3 regions of the Tomitella gaofuii genome follow, and region 2 is predicted to be linked to each of the others. Evidence: riboswitches for the same ligand, from Rfam matches in the RefSeq annotation. Region 2 holds a riboswitch; each other region holds the start of a gene.
The links. A riboswitch is a leader RNA that binds a small molecule or an ion and turns the genes downstream of it on or off. The one in region 2 is predicted to bind cobalamin.

Region 1 (4,542 bases), 2.1 Mb from region 2:
GTCGCGGCGGCCGAGGCGATGGGCTTTCCGGCAGAACCCGATAAGAATGCCGGCGGGCCCGCGGGAATCGGCCCCGTGCCGTGCAATATCGACCGCGGCATGCGCGTGGACCCCGGCTCCGCGTACTTGAGGGCCGCGGCGGGCCGCCCCAACCTCACCGTCTGGACGGGGACGACGGTGCGGGCGCTGCGGATGTCGGCGGGCGCGGTGCGGGCCGTGCAGGTGCTCCGGGACGGCGGGTTGCTGGAGGTGCAGGCGTACAACGTGGTGCTGGCCGCGGGGGCCATCGAGACGCCGGCCCTGCTGTGGCGCTCGGGGATCGGCGATCCGCGGATGCTCGGCGCGGCCGCCGTGCACGCGCTGCCCGGGGTGGGGCGCGAGTTCTCCGACCACCCGGAGATCACGATCCCCTACAAACCGGCCCCGCCGGTCGGCGATCCGGTCTCGGGCGAGCGGGCCGCGCCACCGATCCTCGAGGCCTGCCTCAACCTCGATACCGGCGACGGTGCGGTGGAGATCCGCCCGTACACGGCGTCGTTCGGCGACGCGGTGCCCGGGAATCCGCCGATGCCGCCGGTGCTGGGCGCCGCGCTCATGGCGCCGTGGGGGAGGGGCCGGATGGTTCCGCACCCTGCCGACCCGTGCGGGGCGCCCCGGATCGAACACCACTATCTATCGGACCCGCGGGACGAGGCGGCCGCCGCGGCGGCGGTGGACCTGGCTCGCGGGCTGCTCGACGCGTCGGGGATGGGCACGCCGATCGACGGAATGCCGGCGAACCTGGGCACCTCGCAGCATCTCAGCGGCACGTGCCCGATGGGTACCGATCCCGGCACCGCAGTGGTGGATCCGCGTTGTCGCGTGCACGGGATCGGCGGGCTCTCCATCGCAGACACCTCGGTGTTCCCGCGCGTGCCCAGCCGGGGACCGCATGCCACGGCGGTGATGCTCGCCGAACGCGCGGCGGAGTTCGTCGCGTCCGGGCTCCGCGTTCCGTGACGGCCCGCCGGTGAAACGCCCGCTGCGCCGTCCGGCCGGTGCGCTCCTCAGCGCGGCCGGACGACCCGGTAGTCCGAGGTGTGCCAGAAGGCCCGCATGCTCGTGATCCGTGCATCGTCGTCGAAGGTCATGACGTCGATGGGGGTCACCTCGACGGTGCGCTCCGGCAGAGTCGTGGTGATGCGGAACCGGAACGCGGCGCTGTCGCCGGAGATGCGGCAGTCGAGCAGCTCGGATTCATTGCGGTAGCCGGCGGACTTCGCGTAGAAGTCGGCGATGTCGTCCCTCCCCCGGTGCGGCTCCGTGCCCACGGGGTCCTCCACCGTCGCGTCGGGTGCATACAGGGCGAGCACGGCGTCGGGGTCGGTGGCGCCGACGGCGTCGACGTAGGACTGGACTGTCGCGCGGATGGCATTGCGCTTCGCGGAATCGTCGACGGCCACTGTTCCTCCTGCATGCTGCGGCGGATGCTGTCACGCTCGACGTTATTCCAGGCGGGACGTGTTTGCGATGGACACGCCGGGGAACCAGCGGACGAATTCCGAGGACGATATTCCGCCGTCGGGTGTCGGCCGACCGGGTCCCGGTTGTATGCTGATCCGTGCAGCTGGTTCGTCCGGCCGGTCACGAGGAGCCCCGAAGGCCGAGCCGGACGTCGAAGCCCCGCGCCGCATCGGCGCAGGCGGTGAGAGGGAACCCGGTGGAAATCCGGGACTGTCCCGCAGCGGTGAGTGGGAACGAAACCCGCCATGGAGCACTGGGCGCACGCCCGGGAAGCGGTGGGCAGTAGGTGGCGGCGGTGTGCCGCGGGCCCGCGAGTCCGAAGACCTGCCGGTTGCGACGGGCACGCCGTGCCCGTCGGGCCACCGCCTCGGGGAATGGGCGTGTCGACCGGTTCGTGTCACAGTGCAGGACAACGTGCACGGTAGCGGGGCTGGGTGGGATCCACAGCCGGATCCGCGCCGCAGTCCGGTGCTGCCAGGGGCTCGAGGCGTGTGCGCGTACCGCCGGCGGTGGCGACATCGACGTTCGTACTGGAGATACACGTGGACACCACTTTCACCGCAACTGTCCTGGGTTCCCCCCGCATTGGGCCACGGCGAGAGCTCAAGAGGGCTGTCGAGGCCTACTGGGCGGGACGCATCGAAGCCTCCGAACTGCTGACGACGGGCGCGGGGCTGCGCGCGGACATGTGGGAGCAGCAGCGGGCCGCCGGTCTCGACGCGATTCCTGTCGGCACCTTCTCCCACTACGACCAGGTGCTGGACACCGCCGTCATGCTCGGAGCGCTGCCGGAGCGGGTCTCGGACATCGACGACCCGCTCGATCGCTATTTCGCGGCGGCCCGTGGCACCGGCACGGTGGCGCCGCTGGAGATGACCAAGTGGTTCGACACCAACTATCACTACCTGGTCCCGGAGATCACCCCGCAGACGCGATTCGCCCTGGATCCGTCCCAGCTTCTCGGTGAGCTCGCTGAAGCGCATGCGCAGGATGTGCCGGCGCGGCCCGTGGTGATCGGGCCGGTCACCTTCCTGCTGCTGTCCAAGAAGGTCGGCGGTGCAGGATCACTGCTGGATCGCGTGGACGAACTGCTGCCGTTGTATGCCGAATTGCTGGGTCTGCTCGCCCAGGCGGGTGCGGAGTGGGTGCAGATCGACGAACCCGCTCTGGCGGCCGACCGTACCGCCGACGAGATCGCCGTCGTACGCCGTGTGTACGACGAGCTCGCCGCAGTGGTGCGGCGTCCTGCGATCCTGGTCGCGTCCTACTTCGGGAGTCTGGGCGATGCGCTGCCGGCGCTCACGGCCACGGGGATCGACGGCATCGCCGTCGATCTGGTCGCCGGCGCGGACGCGCTCGCGGCGGTGCCGGGCCTGGCCCGCAAGCATGTGGTGGCCGGCGTGGTCGACGGGCGCAACGTGTGGCGCACCGACCTCGAGCGTGCGCTCGGCACGCTCGTCACGCTGCTGGGCAGCGTCGGCTCGCTGGCCGTGTCCACGTCGTGCTCGCTGCTGCACGTGCCCTACACGCTCGACGCGGAGACCGGCCTCGACGAGCCGCTGCGTTCGTGGCTCGCGTTCGGTGCGGAGAAGACCGTGGAGGTCGCGACGCTGGCGGCGGCCTTGCGTCAGGGGCGCGACGCCGTGGCGGACGCCGTCGACGAGGGCCGGGCCGCGGTGCGGTCGCGGCGCGAGGATCCGCGCCTGCACGACCAGTCGCTGCGCGCGCGGATCGACGCGCTGACCGCGGGGACGAGGGGAAGGGGTGGGGCCGACGCCCGCAGGAAGGCCCAGCGCGGACTCGGTCTGCCGTTGCTGCCGACCACGACGATCGGTTCCTATCCGCAGACGCGGGAAATCCGCGTCGCGCGGGCCGAGCTGCGCAAGGGTGTCATCGACGGCGCGGAGTACCGCCGCCGCATGCAGTCCCAGATCGCCGAGGTCGTTGCGCTGCAGGAGGAGCTGGGGCTGGACGTGCTCGTGCACGGGGAGCCGGAGCGCAACGACATGGTGCAGTACTTCGCCGAGCAGCTGGGCGGATTCTTCGCGACAGAGAACGGCTGGGTCCAGTCCTACGGCAGCCGGTGCGTGCGCCCGCCGATCCTCTACGGCGACGTGCGGCGGCCGGCGCCGATGACGACCGAGTGGATCACCTACGCCCAGTCGCTCACCGCCAAGCCCGTGAAGGGGATGCTCACCGGTCCGGTGACGATCTTGGCGTGGTCGTTCGTGCGTGACGACCAGCCGCTGGCGGAGACCGCGGACCAGGTGGCGCTGGCGATCCGGGACGAGACGGTGGACCTGCAGGCCGCGGGCATCAGGATCATCCAAGTGGACGAGCCGGCCCTGCGGGAACTGCTGCCGCTGCGGGCCGCCGACCAGCAGGACTACCTCGACTGGGCGGTGGGGGCGTTCCGCCTGGCCACCTCCGGCGTGGCCGACTCCACCCAGATCCACACGCACCTGTGCTATTCGGAGTTCGGCGAGGTCATCGGCGCCATCGCCGGGCTCGACGCGGACGTGACGTCCCTCGAAGCGGCCCGCTCGCACATGGAGGTGCTCGGCGACCTCAACGCGGTGGTTCGACCTGGGCGTGGGGCCCGGGGGTGTACGACATCCACTCGCCGCGCGTGCCGGGCGTCGACGAGATCGCGTCGCTGCTCACAGAGGCGCTGGCGGCGGTGCCGGCGGAGCGCCTGTGGGCCAACCCCGATTGCGGGCTCAAGACCCGCGGCGTGGCGGAGACCAAGGAGTCGCTGCGCAACCTCGTCGAGGCGGCGCGGAGCGTGCGGGCCGGGCTCTAGGCGGGACCTGTTGTCGCCGGCGTGCCGGCCGATCGCCTGCGGGCATCTCCGATCCGCGCACCTCGGCGCCATCCGAGCGCCTGTTCCCCTGATCCCCGGGGGAACGGGTGCTCGGATCGGGCATTCTGATCAGTGTTTCCGGGAGCCGGAGGCGGCGGCGGGCTGTCGGTCCGGCCCCTCGCCGGTGTGCCGCTGGGTGTAGGCGACGCCGAGGGCGAGCAGCACCAGCCCGGCGG
Region 2 (4,542 bases):
CTCGGGCTTCAGGTGCCGGCCCACCGCCGCGAGCACGTCCGTCTCCGAGCCGGGGGCGACGAAGCAGAGGACGTTGCCCGCCATGACGGCCGCGTCGAACTCGCCGGTGACGCCGCGCGCGGGCAGGTCCAGCTCGGACAGGTCGCCGACGAGCCACGTGGGCCCCGGGTGGTCCTGTTCGGCCGCCGCGATGAGCGCCGGGTCCACATCCACCCCCACCACCTCGTGTCCTCGGGTGTGGAGCTCGCCGCCGAGGCGGCCCGGGCCGCAGCCGGCGTCGAGGACGCGGGCACCACGGGGCACCATGGCGTCGATCAGGCGCGCCTCGCCGGCGAGGTCGGCGCCCTGGGCCGCCATGGCGCGGAAGCGTTCGATGTACCACTGCGAGTGGCCGTCGGAGGTCTCGCTGAACCAGCGGGTGGGTCGTGCCATACCCCGGAGCCTAGCCCCTGATGCGGGACCGGATCAGCCGCGCGCCCGCCGCGGGTCGTACAGGTGCGAGTCCAGCCCGCAGGCGGCCGCCGCGCCCCGGTCCATCGCCCGGCCGACCATGATGACGGCGGTGCGGCGCAGCCCCTCGGCCTCGACCATGCCGGCGATGGTCGCGAGCGTGCCGCGCAGCACCACCTGGCCCGGCCGCGAGGCGTGGGCGACGACGACGGCCGGGCAGTCGGCGCCGTACTCGGCGGTGAGCTCGGCGGCGAGCTCCCGCACCCGCGTGATCGCCAGGTGCAGCACCAACGATGCCCGCAGGCCCGCCACCCGCTGCAGGGATTCCGTTTCCGGCATGGGGGTGGACCGCGCGCGGGTGCGGGTGAGCACCACCGTCTGCACCTCGCCGGGCACCGTGAGCTCGGCGCCCAGGGCAGCGGCGGCCGCGGCGTAGGCGGGGACCCCCGGGGTGACGTCCCAGGGCACGCCGGCCGCGTCGAGCCGCCGGGTCTGCTCGGTGAGCGCCGAATACACCGACGGGTCGCCCGAGCACATCCGCACCGCGTCGAGTCCCCGCCGGTGCGCGTCGACGAGGTGGCCGATGATCGCGTCCAGGTCCAGGCCCTGGGTGTCGATGAGCGCGGCGCCGTCGCGGCAGTGCGCGAGCACCGCGTCGTCCAGGTAGGTGCCCGCGTAGAGCACGACGGGCGCGGCGCGCAGCAGGTCCACTGCCCGCAAGGTGAGCAGGTCGGCGGCGCCGGGGCCCGCCCCCACGAAGTGCACTGTCATGACCGGTCCCCTTCCTCCGGATCCTGCTTCGATTCCGCCGCCGTTGGTTTCACGCCGCACCACTGCACCACCGGGCGCATCGGCTCCCACCCGGTGAACGCGCCGATGGGACCGGCCACGTCCACCGCGTACCGAAGCAGTTCACCGCCGTGCGCGCGGTGCCACTCGGCCAGTACGGCCTGCGTCTCCAGGGTCACCGCGTGCGCGACCAATCGCCCGCCCGCCGGCACCGCCGCCCAGCACGCCTCGAGGACCCCGGGACGGCTGCCGCCGCCGCCGACGAAGACCGCGTCGGGCCGCTCCAGGCCCGCGAGCGCGTCCGGGGCGGCGCCCTCCACGACGGTGACAAGATCCGGCACTCCCAGTCGCGCGGCGTTGCGGCGGACCGCATCCGCCCGGCCCGCGTCGCGCTCGATGGCGAGGGCCCGGCACCCGGAGGCTCCGCGCGCCCACTCGATGCCCACCGACCCGGCCCCCGCCCCTACGTCCCACAGCAGCTCCCCGGGCCGCGGGGCGAGGGCGCTCACCGCGGCGGCGCGGATCGGCCGGCGGCTCAGCTGCCCGTCGTTCTCGAAGGCGTCGTCGGGCAGCCCGGGGGCACGCGAATATCCCCGCGCGCCACGGCATTCGACGCACACCAGCCCCAGCGCGGCACCGTCGACGCCGAGCATGCCGTCCGCGGTACCGTCGCGCCGCGATTCCGCCGGCCCGCCCAGCTCCGCCAGCAGCGTCATGGCCGACGCGCCGAAGCCCTCGTCGACGAGCACCCGGGCCACGGCCGCAGGGCCGTCGGCGTCCCCTGTGAGCACGATCAGCCGCCGCCCACGCGCCAGGTGCCGGCGCAGGCGGTCCGTGCCGCGGCCCACCAGCGTCACGACCGCGCAGCCCTCGGCCGGCCAGCTCATCCGCGCGCGGGCCAGCGCCGCCGACGACACCGCCGGGAGCACGCGCACCGCATCCGGCCCCAGCCGGCGCACCAGCGTGGACCCGATGCCGGAGACCATCGGGTCACCCGATGCGAGCGCGACGACGTTCCTGCCGTCGTGCCGCTCGAGCAGCGCGTCCAGCCCGTCGAGCAGCGGCGACGGCCAGGTTTCGCGGATCGCGGCGGGCGCTGCGGCGTCCGGCACCATCGCCAGGTGGCGCGGCCCGCCCAGCAGCACGTCCGCGCGGTGCACGGCGCCGCGCCCCGCGGGATCGACGCTCGCCCAGCCGCCCGCTCCGACGCCCACCACCGTCACCCGCACCCTCGACTCCGGACCCATGGCGCAGAACCCTAGACCGCGGTGGAGCGCTCCAGGCGCGGCGGGGTTAGGGTCGTCGATGGCAGCTCGCCCGGAGGTGCCCCGCGGCCGTCACGGCGTGCGGGGGTAAACGGGAAGCCGGTGCGAATCCGGCACAGGCCCGCTGCGGTGACCTGGGAGCCGACGACCACGCACGCCGTGCAGCCACTGGACCACCGGTCCGGGAAGGCGGTCCGAGGCGCTCGACCAGGAAGTCCGAATACCGGCCCTCGTGCGTCTGCCCGGCTGCAGCGCCCACGCCGCAGCCGCGAACCACGTCCCAGCGGAAGCCTGCGGAGGTCCCACAGTGCACGTCTATCCGTTCAGCGCCCTCGTCGGCGCCGACGATCTGCAGCTGGCGCTCACGCTCACCGCCGTCTCGCCTGCGATCGGCGGGGTGCTGGTGCGCGGCGAGAAGGGCACGGCGAAGTCGACGGCGGTGCGCGCTCAGGCGGCGCTGCTGCCCCCGGTCCTGTCCGTCGACGGCTGCCGGTTCGCCTGCGACCCGGCCGCGCCGGACCCCGCCTGCCCCGACGGCCCGCACGCCACGGACGCCCCGGCCACGGCAGGCCCCGCGCGCCTGGTGGAGCTGCCGGTGGGCGCCGCAGAGGACCGTGTCACCGGGTCGCTGCACCTGGGCAAGGCACTCTCTGGTGAGGGCGCCGAGTACGAGCCCGGACTGCTGGCGCGCGCCCACCGCGGGGTGCTGTACGTCGACGAGGTCAACCTGCTGCACGACCACCTGGTGGACCTGCTGCTCGACGCGGCCGCGATGGGCCGCACCTCGGTGGAGCGCGACGGCGTCTCGATCAGCCATGCGTCGCGGTTCGTGCTCGTGGGCACCATGAATCCCGAGGAGGGCGAGCTGCGGCCGCAGCTGCTGGACCGGTTCGGTCTGGCGGTGGACGTGGCCGCGCCGCGTGATGCCGCGGTGCGCGCCGAGATCGTGCGCCGGCGCCTGGCCTTCGACGCCGACCCGGCAGGCTTCGCCGCACGGTGGGCGGACGCCGAGTCGGAGCTGGCGCGGCGCATCGCCGGCGCCCGGGAGCGCGTCGGATCGGTGGTGCTGGGCGACGCGGCGCTCACGGCGATCGCCGAGGTGTGCGCAGCATTCGACGTGGACGGGATGCGCGCGGACCTGGTGACGGCCAAGGCCGCCGCCGCGCACGCCGCGTGGTGCGGCCGCACCGGCGTCACTCGCGAGGACATCGCCGCCGCAGCCCGGCTCACCCTGCCGCACCGCCGGCGCCGGGCCCCGTTCGACGATCCGGGTACCGACGGCGAACGCCTGGACGAGCTCCTGGACGGCATGGGCGACGCGGAGGACCCCGACGGCCCCGGCGATGACGGAACCGGGGACGACGGACCGGGCGAGGACGGCCCAGAAGGCGGGGAGGGCCCCGAGGGCGGGGACGGCCCTGAGGGCGGGGGCCCTGAGGGCGGGGGCCCTGAGGACGGGGGCCCTGAGGACGGGGGCCCTGAAGACGACGGCCCGGGCGGCGGGGCGCCGGAACCGGCTGACGACGGCTCCGCGGAACAGCGACCCCGCACCGACGGCGGTGCAGATGACCATGCCGATCGCGATTCGGGCACGCCTGCCGAGCGCGCGCTCGCCCCCGCCGGCGCACCGTTCCGCGCCCGGCTGCTGGCCGCGCAGCGCGCCGGCCGCGGGGCGGCGGGGCGGCGCTCGCGGGCCCGGACGACGGTGGGCCGCACCGTGGGGGCACGCCGGAGCGCCTCCGCCGCGGACCCCGCACCGGTGCACCTGCCGGCCACGATCCGCGCGGCCGTAGTGCGCCGGGGGGACCTTGCCGGTCCGCAGCCCCCGAGCCGAGCACCGTTTCCCGCGACACGCCGGGGGAATCGGCGCGCGGCTGACGAAAGCGTGCGCGGATCGGCCGACTCCGCGCCAGGTGCCCGGATCACCCCGGCCGACCTGCGCCGCAAGATCGTCGAGGGCCGGGAGACCAACCTGGTGCTGCTGTGCGTGGACGCGTCGGGGTCGATGGCGGCACGCACGCGGATGGAGCAGGTCAAG
Region 3 (4,542 bases), 190 kb from region 2:
GAACGCGTCCTTCCACGGCGACACCGCGGTGTTGTCCACCTTCGACGCGCTGAGGATGTAGCCGGCCATATGGTCCTGGAGGCCCAGCGCGAACATCATCTCGGTCATGTTGATGTCGTTGACCACCACACGCTGCGGAGGAGCGTCGAAGGTGCGCTCCACGCCGCAGTTGGTGACCGTCACCGGGTACCCGGGGGTGGCCGCGTCCGCGGCGGGCTGGACCTGTGCGCCGCAGCCGGCGAGCAGGGCGGCGGCCGCGGCGAGGGCGGCGGCGGGGACGGAGCGTCGGATTCTCATGCGGGTGTGGTCTCCTCCACGGTGGTGACGGCGGCCGGAAAGGCGCTGTCGCGGGCGGTGTCGGGCGAATAGAGCAGCTGCGGAACGCCGGTCTCCGGGTGCGCCACCACGTGCGCGTCCACGCCGAACACGGCGCGCACCAGGCCGGGTGTCACCACCTGGCGCGGGGTGCCCGCCGCGACGATGGCGCCCCGGTCCAGCACGTGGATCCGGTCGCAGAACATCGCGGCCAGGTTGAGGTCGTGCAGCGCGGTCACGACGGTGATCCCCAGCTCGCGCACCCTGCGCAGCACGTCGATCTGGTGCTTGACGTCCAGGTGGTTGGTCGGCTCGTCGAGGATGAGCACCCGCGGCTGCTGGGCCAGGGCCCGGGCGATGAGCACCCGCTGGCGTTCCCCGCCGGACAGCTCGAGGAACGGCCGCCCGGACAGGTGCCCGGCGCCGGCGGTGCGCAGCGCGTCCACGATGACCTGGCGTGCGTCCGCCGCGTCGCGGCCCAGCAGCCCGGTGTGCGGCAGGCGCCCGGTGGCCACCACCTCGTCGACGGTGAAGCCGAACTCCACGCTCGACTGCTGGCTCAGGGCTGCCAGGCGCAGCGCGCTCTCCCGCATCGTCATGCCCCGCAAGTCCGCATCGCCCAGCAGGATCCGGCCCGCGGTGGGGCGCAGCGCGCGGTAGCAGCACTTGAGGATCGTCGACTTGCCGCTGCCGTTGGGCCCGACGAGGCCGACCACCTCGCCGTGGCGCGCGCTCAGGCCGACGTCGCGGACCAGTGTCTTCGCGGAGACCTCCACGGTGAGGTCCTCGATGGTCAGATCCATGCGGCCGTCCTTCCATGATGGGTCTCGGCGGGGTGCGGGCCGGATCATGTGCCGCCGAACGTGTAGCGGCGGGCGCGCATGAGCAGGATGAACGTGGGCACGCCGACGAACGCGGTGATGGCGCCGATGGGCAGCTCCGCGGGGGCGACGACGGTGCGGCTGAGCACGTCCGCCCACACCATGAACACCGCGCCCAGGACCGGGGCGACGGCGAGGACGCGGGTGTGGTCGGCGCCGACGAGCATGCGCGTCACGTGGGGCACGACGAGGCCGACGAAACCGATGGCCCCCACGATCGCGACCAGCGTCCCGGTCATCGCCGCGCACACCACGAACAAGTACACGCGGAAGCGCTGTGCGTGCAGGCCGAGGCCGCTCGCGACGTCGTCGCCCATGACCAGCGCGTTGAGCTTGGGCGACCACACGGCCAGGAGCAGGCCGCCGCACACCGTCACCGCGGCGGCGATCGGCAGGGACGACCAGCGGGCCGACGCCAGGCTGCCCAGCAGCCAGAACATCACCGACTTGGCGTCCTCGCCGCGGGGGGACACGAAGATCATCACCGTGGTGACGGCGGAGAACCCGTAGGCCATGGCGGTGCCGGTGAGGACGAGGCGCAGCGGCGACAGGCCCTCGCGGGTGCGGGCCGCGACGTAGACGAGGACGGTGGCGACGAGGGCCCCGGCGAACGCGGCCAGCGAGACGGCCGCGGCTCCCAGCACGGCGAGCGTGCCGAACAGGATCACCGAGGTGGCCCCCACCGCGGCGCCGGACGAGATGCCCAGGACGAACGGGTCGGCGAGCGCATTGCGCACCATCGCCTGCACCGCCACGCCCACCATGGACAGGCCCGCGCCGACGACGATCGCCAGCAGGACGCGCGGCAGACGGGTGTCGGCGATGATGCGGTACCGGGTCACCTCGTCGGCCGTGATGATGTCGCCGGTGACGAAGGCGTGCAGGTAGTGGAGGGTCTCGGACCAGCTGATGGGCACGGTGCCCATGCCCACCGCCGCCACCGCGGACGCCGCGAGCACCACGGTGAGGGCGGCCACCCAGGCCGCAGTGCGCATTGCAGGAGCTGTGAAGCCGCGCGTCACGCCGCCGCGGCGGCGCGCGGATGGTGCCGTGTCCAGCATCGTCGGTGTCCTCGCCTGGTCCAGGCGTGAGGGCACGGGGCGGCGCGCCGGCGCACAACGGCTGCCGGCGAGGCGGACCCGGCGTGCTCCTCGACGCCGTCGGTCACCGCACGCGGTCTCCGCGCGGTGTGCTGGCAGGTCTTCGGACTCACGGGCGTGTGCTGACGCACGGCCTAATGGTCGCCGCTTCCCAGTGGCATCACGCCGGACGCGTGTGCGCTCCCAGTGCTGTTGACGACGGTCGTTCCCGTATACCGCTGCGGGCCAGTTCCGGATTCACACCGGATTCCCTCTTGCCCCGCCCGGCGCTCGGAGCTTTCCGAACCGGGCAGACCAGCAATGCTGCGAATGCTAGCAGCAGCCGCAGTGCGACGGTCGGAGACGCGGGTCGGAGGATCCGGCTCAGCGTGCGTGCTCGCCGGCGTCCAGGACCGCCGCGGTGTCCAGGGCGCCGGTGACGAGCTGCCGCGCGATGTCGGTCAGCCGTGTCCGACGGGCGCGGCCGTAGTCGCGCAGCACGGCGAACGTCTCGTCGATGGGCAGATCCCCGGCGTGGGCGAGCACACCCTTGGCCTGCTCGATGATCACCCGGCTGTTGAGCGCCGTCTGGAGCTGCTCGGTGAGCACCTCCCCGTGCCGGATGGCCCGCTCGGACAGGATCCCGATCGTGGCGGTCTCCGCCAGCGCGCGGGCCACATGCTGGTCCGCCTCGGACAATGTGCCGGGGGTCGTGCCGAAGAGGTTCAACGCCCCGATGGTCTGGTCGCGCAGCCGCAACGGCACGGTGTGCACGCTGCAGTATCCGACTCTGAGTGCTTCCGGGGTGAATGTCGGCCAGCGGCCGGCGGTCGCCGCCAGGTCGGCCACGGACACCGGGCTTCCGGTGCGGAAGCAGTCCACGCACGGCCCCTCGTTGACCTGCAGCTGGAACAATTCGAGCAGTTCGGTGCGCTCGGCCGACGATGCCACCAGTTGCAGGCTGCCGCGTTGGTCGGCGAGCAGCATCCCGGCCTCGGCGACGCCGAGCAGTTCGACGCAGTATTCGGTGAGCCGGTGCAGTAGTTCGACTGTGTCGAAGTCGTCGACGAGCGTGTCGGCCATCTCGACGAATGCGTCGACGAGGCGCGACTCGCGGCCGCGCGGTGAGGGGATGTCCATGGCGGGTCCTGACGTTGACGATCGACGGCGAACGGTACGGGGAGCGTGTCGGGTCACTGCGTGATGGCCTCCGGCGGCAGGCGTCCGGTGGTGATCTCGGCGGCGACGTCGGCGATGTCGATGCCGGCGGCGAAGGCGTGTCCGCGCATGCGCGCCATCGCCTCGTCGACACCGATGCGGTGCGCGGACACGAGCATGCCGGCGGCCTGGTGCACCACCGCCCGCGGCAATGACAGGTCTTCGAGGCGCTCATCTCCCAATGCTATTGCGAGCAGGGCCGCGGTGGCCAGATCCACCAGCCGCAAAGTGGTGGCGAGATCGGCCGGGGTCAACCAGCCGGGGCTGCGCCGGTACAGGCTCATCGTGCCCGCTATTGCGGCGCCGCTGTGCAGCGGAAACGCGAAGACCGCGCCCACGGGGCGGCGGGCGATCTCGGCGGCGAACACCGGCCAGCCGCGTGCGGCGTCGGCGGACAGGTCCGCAACCAGCACCGGCCGGCGCTCGGTGAACGCCTCGATCGCGGGTCCTTCGCCGAGGGTGTCGTGCACGGACTCGATCGCCGCCGCCGTCTCATCACTGGCGTACAGCACCTCGCGCATGCCTCCGCCGACTATCCCGCCGCCGGCGGAAACCGAGGCGCCGTCGACGGGCAACAGCCGCGCGCAGGCGTCGCAGACCACCGCGAGCGGCCCGGTCCCGCCCGCGCCGCTGCGCAGCTCGGCGGCCATAGCCGCGCGCACCTCCGCGATGCCTGCACGATCCGGGTGCGGTTCGTCGCCGTCGGGGCCTGGAAGAGTCACCGTGAACACGCCCGCAGAGCCGGCGAGCCTGTGCGCATCAGCAGTCTCCATCCGACAAGGGCGTGTGTATTCCCGCGGCCTTCGCAGGCCACGGCCGCATCGGACCAACGCTACCGGAGCGTCGGCATCGCGTGCGGGATGCTCGACGAGTGCGTTGTGCGGACGTCACGATCGCAATCGGCTGACAGGACACGCCGTTGCTGGCAGCATGGAGGCAACTACCCCGGACCCCGGTAGTCGACCAGATGAGTGCGGCAACCGGAAGGTTTCCCATGCCGATGCATACCCGTATCCGGTCCTGCTACACATCCGGCGGTGAGGACGAAT

Region 1: linked by a shared signal. The riboswitch ahead of metE (5-methyltetrahydropteroyltriglutamate--homocysteine S-methyltransferase) and the one ahead of H4F70_RS17340 (VWA domain-containing protein) in region 2 are both predicted to bind cobalamin.
Region 3: linked by a shared signal. The riboswitch ahead of H4F70_RS16460 (FecCD family ABC transporter permease) and the one ahead of H4F70_RS17340 (VWA domain-containing protein) in region 2 are both predicted to bind cobalamin.

Annotation. Positions count from the first base shown of each region.
Region 1 is NZ_CP059900.1:1,485,287-1,489,828, forward strand. It holds gene mftG (mycofactocin dehydrogenase MftG) at 1-999, shown strand, start outside; gene H4F70_RS06980 (SgcJ/EcaC family oxidoreductase) at 1,047-1,442, opposite strand; cobalamin riboswitch at 1,666-1,849, shown strand; partial or broken gene metE (5-methyltetrahydropteroyltriglutamate--homocysteine S-methyltransferase) at 2,046-4,306, shown strand; gene H4F70_RS06990 (DUF2339 domain-containing protein) at 4,436-4,542, opposite strand, start outside.
Region 2 is NZ_CP059900.1:3,731,875-3,736,416, forward strand. It holds gene H4F70_RS17325 (methyltransferase domain-containing protein) at 1-432, opposite strand, end outside; gene H4F70_RS17330 (cobalt-precorrin-4/precorrin-4 C(11)-methyltransferase) at 466-1,221, opposite strand; gene cbiE (precorrin-6y C5,15-methyltransferase (decarboxylating) subunit CbiE) at 1,218-2,486, opposite strand; cobalamin riboswitch at 2,544-2,750, shown strand; gene H4F70_RS17340 (VWA domain-containing protein) at 2,812-4,542, shown strand, end outside.
Region 3 is NZ_CP059900.1:3,538,213-3,542,754, reverse strand. It holds gene H4F70_RS16470 (ABC transporter substrate-binding protein) at 1-297, opposite strand, end outside; gene H4F70_RS16465 (ABC transporter ATP-binding protein) at 294-1,118, opposite strand; gene H4F70_RS16460 (FecCD family ABC transporter permease) at 1,163-2,191, opposite strand; cobalamin riboswitch at 2,374-2,610, opposite strand; gene H4F70_RS16455 (GAF and ANTAR domain-containing protein) at 2,660-3,415, opposite strand; gene H4F70_RS16450 (GAF and ANTAR domain-containing protein) at 3,469-4,266, opposite strand; gene H4F70_RS16445 (hypothetical protein) at 4,488-4,542, shown strand, end outside.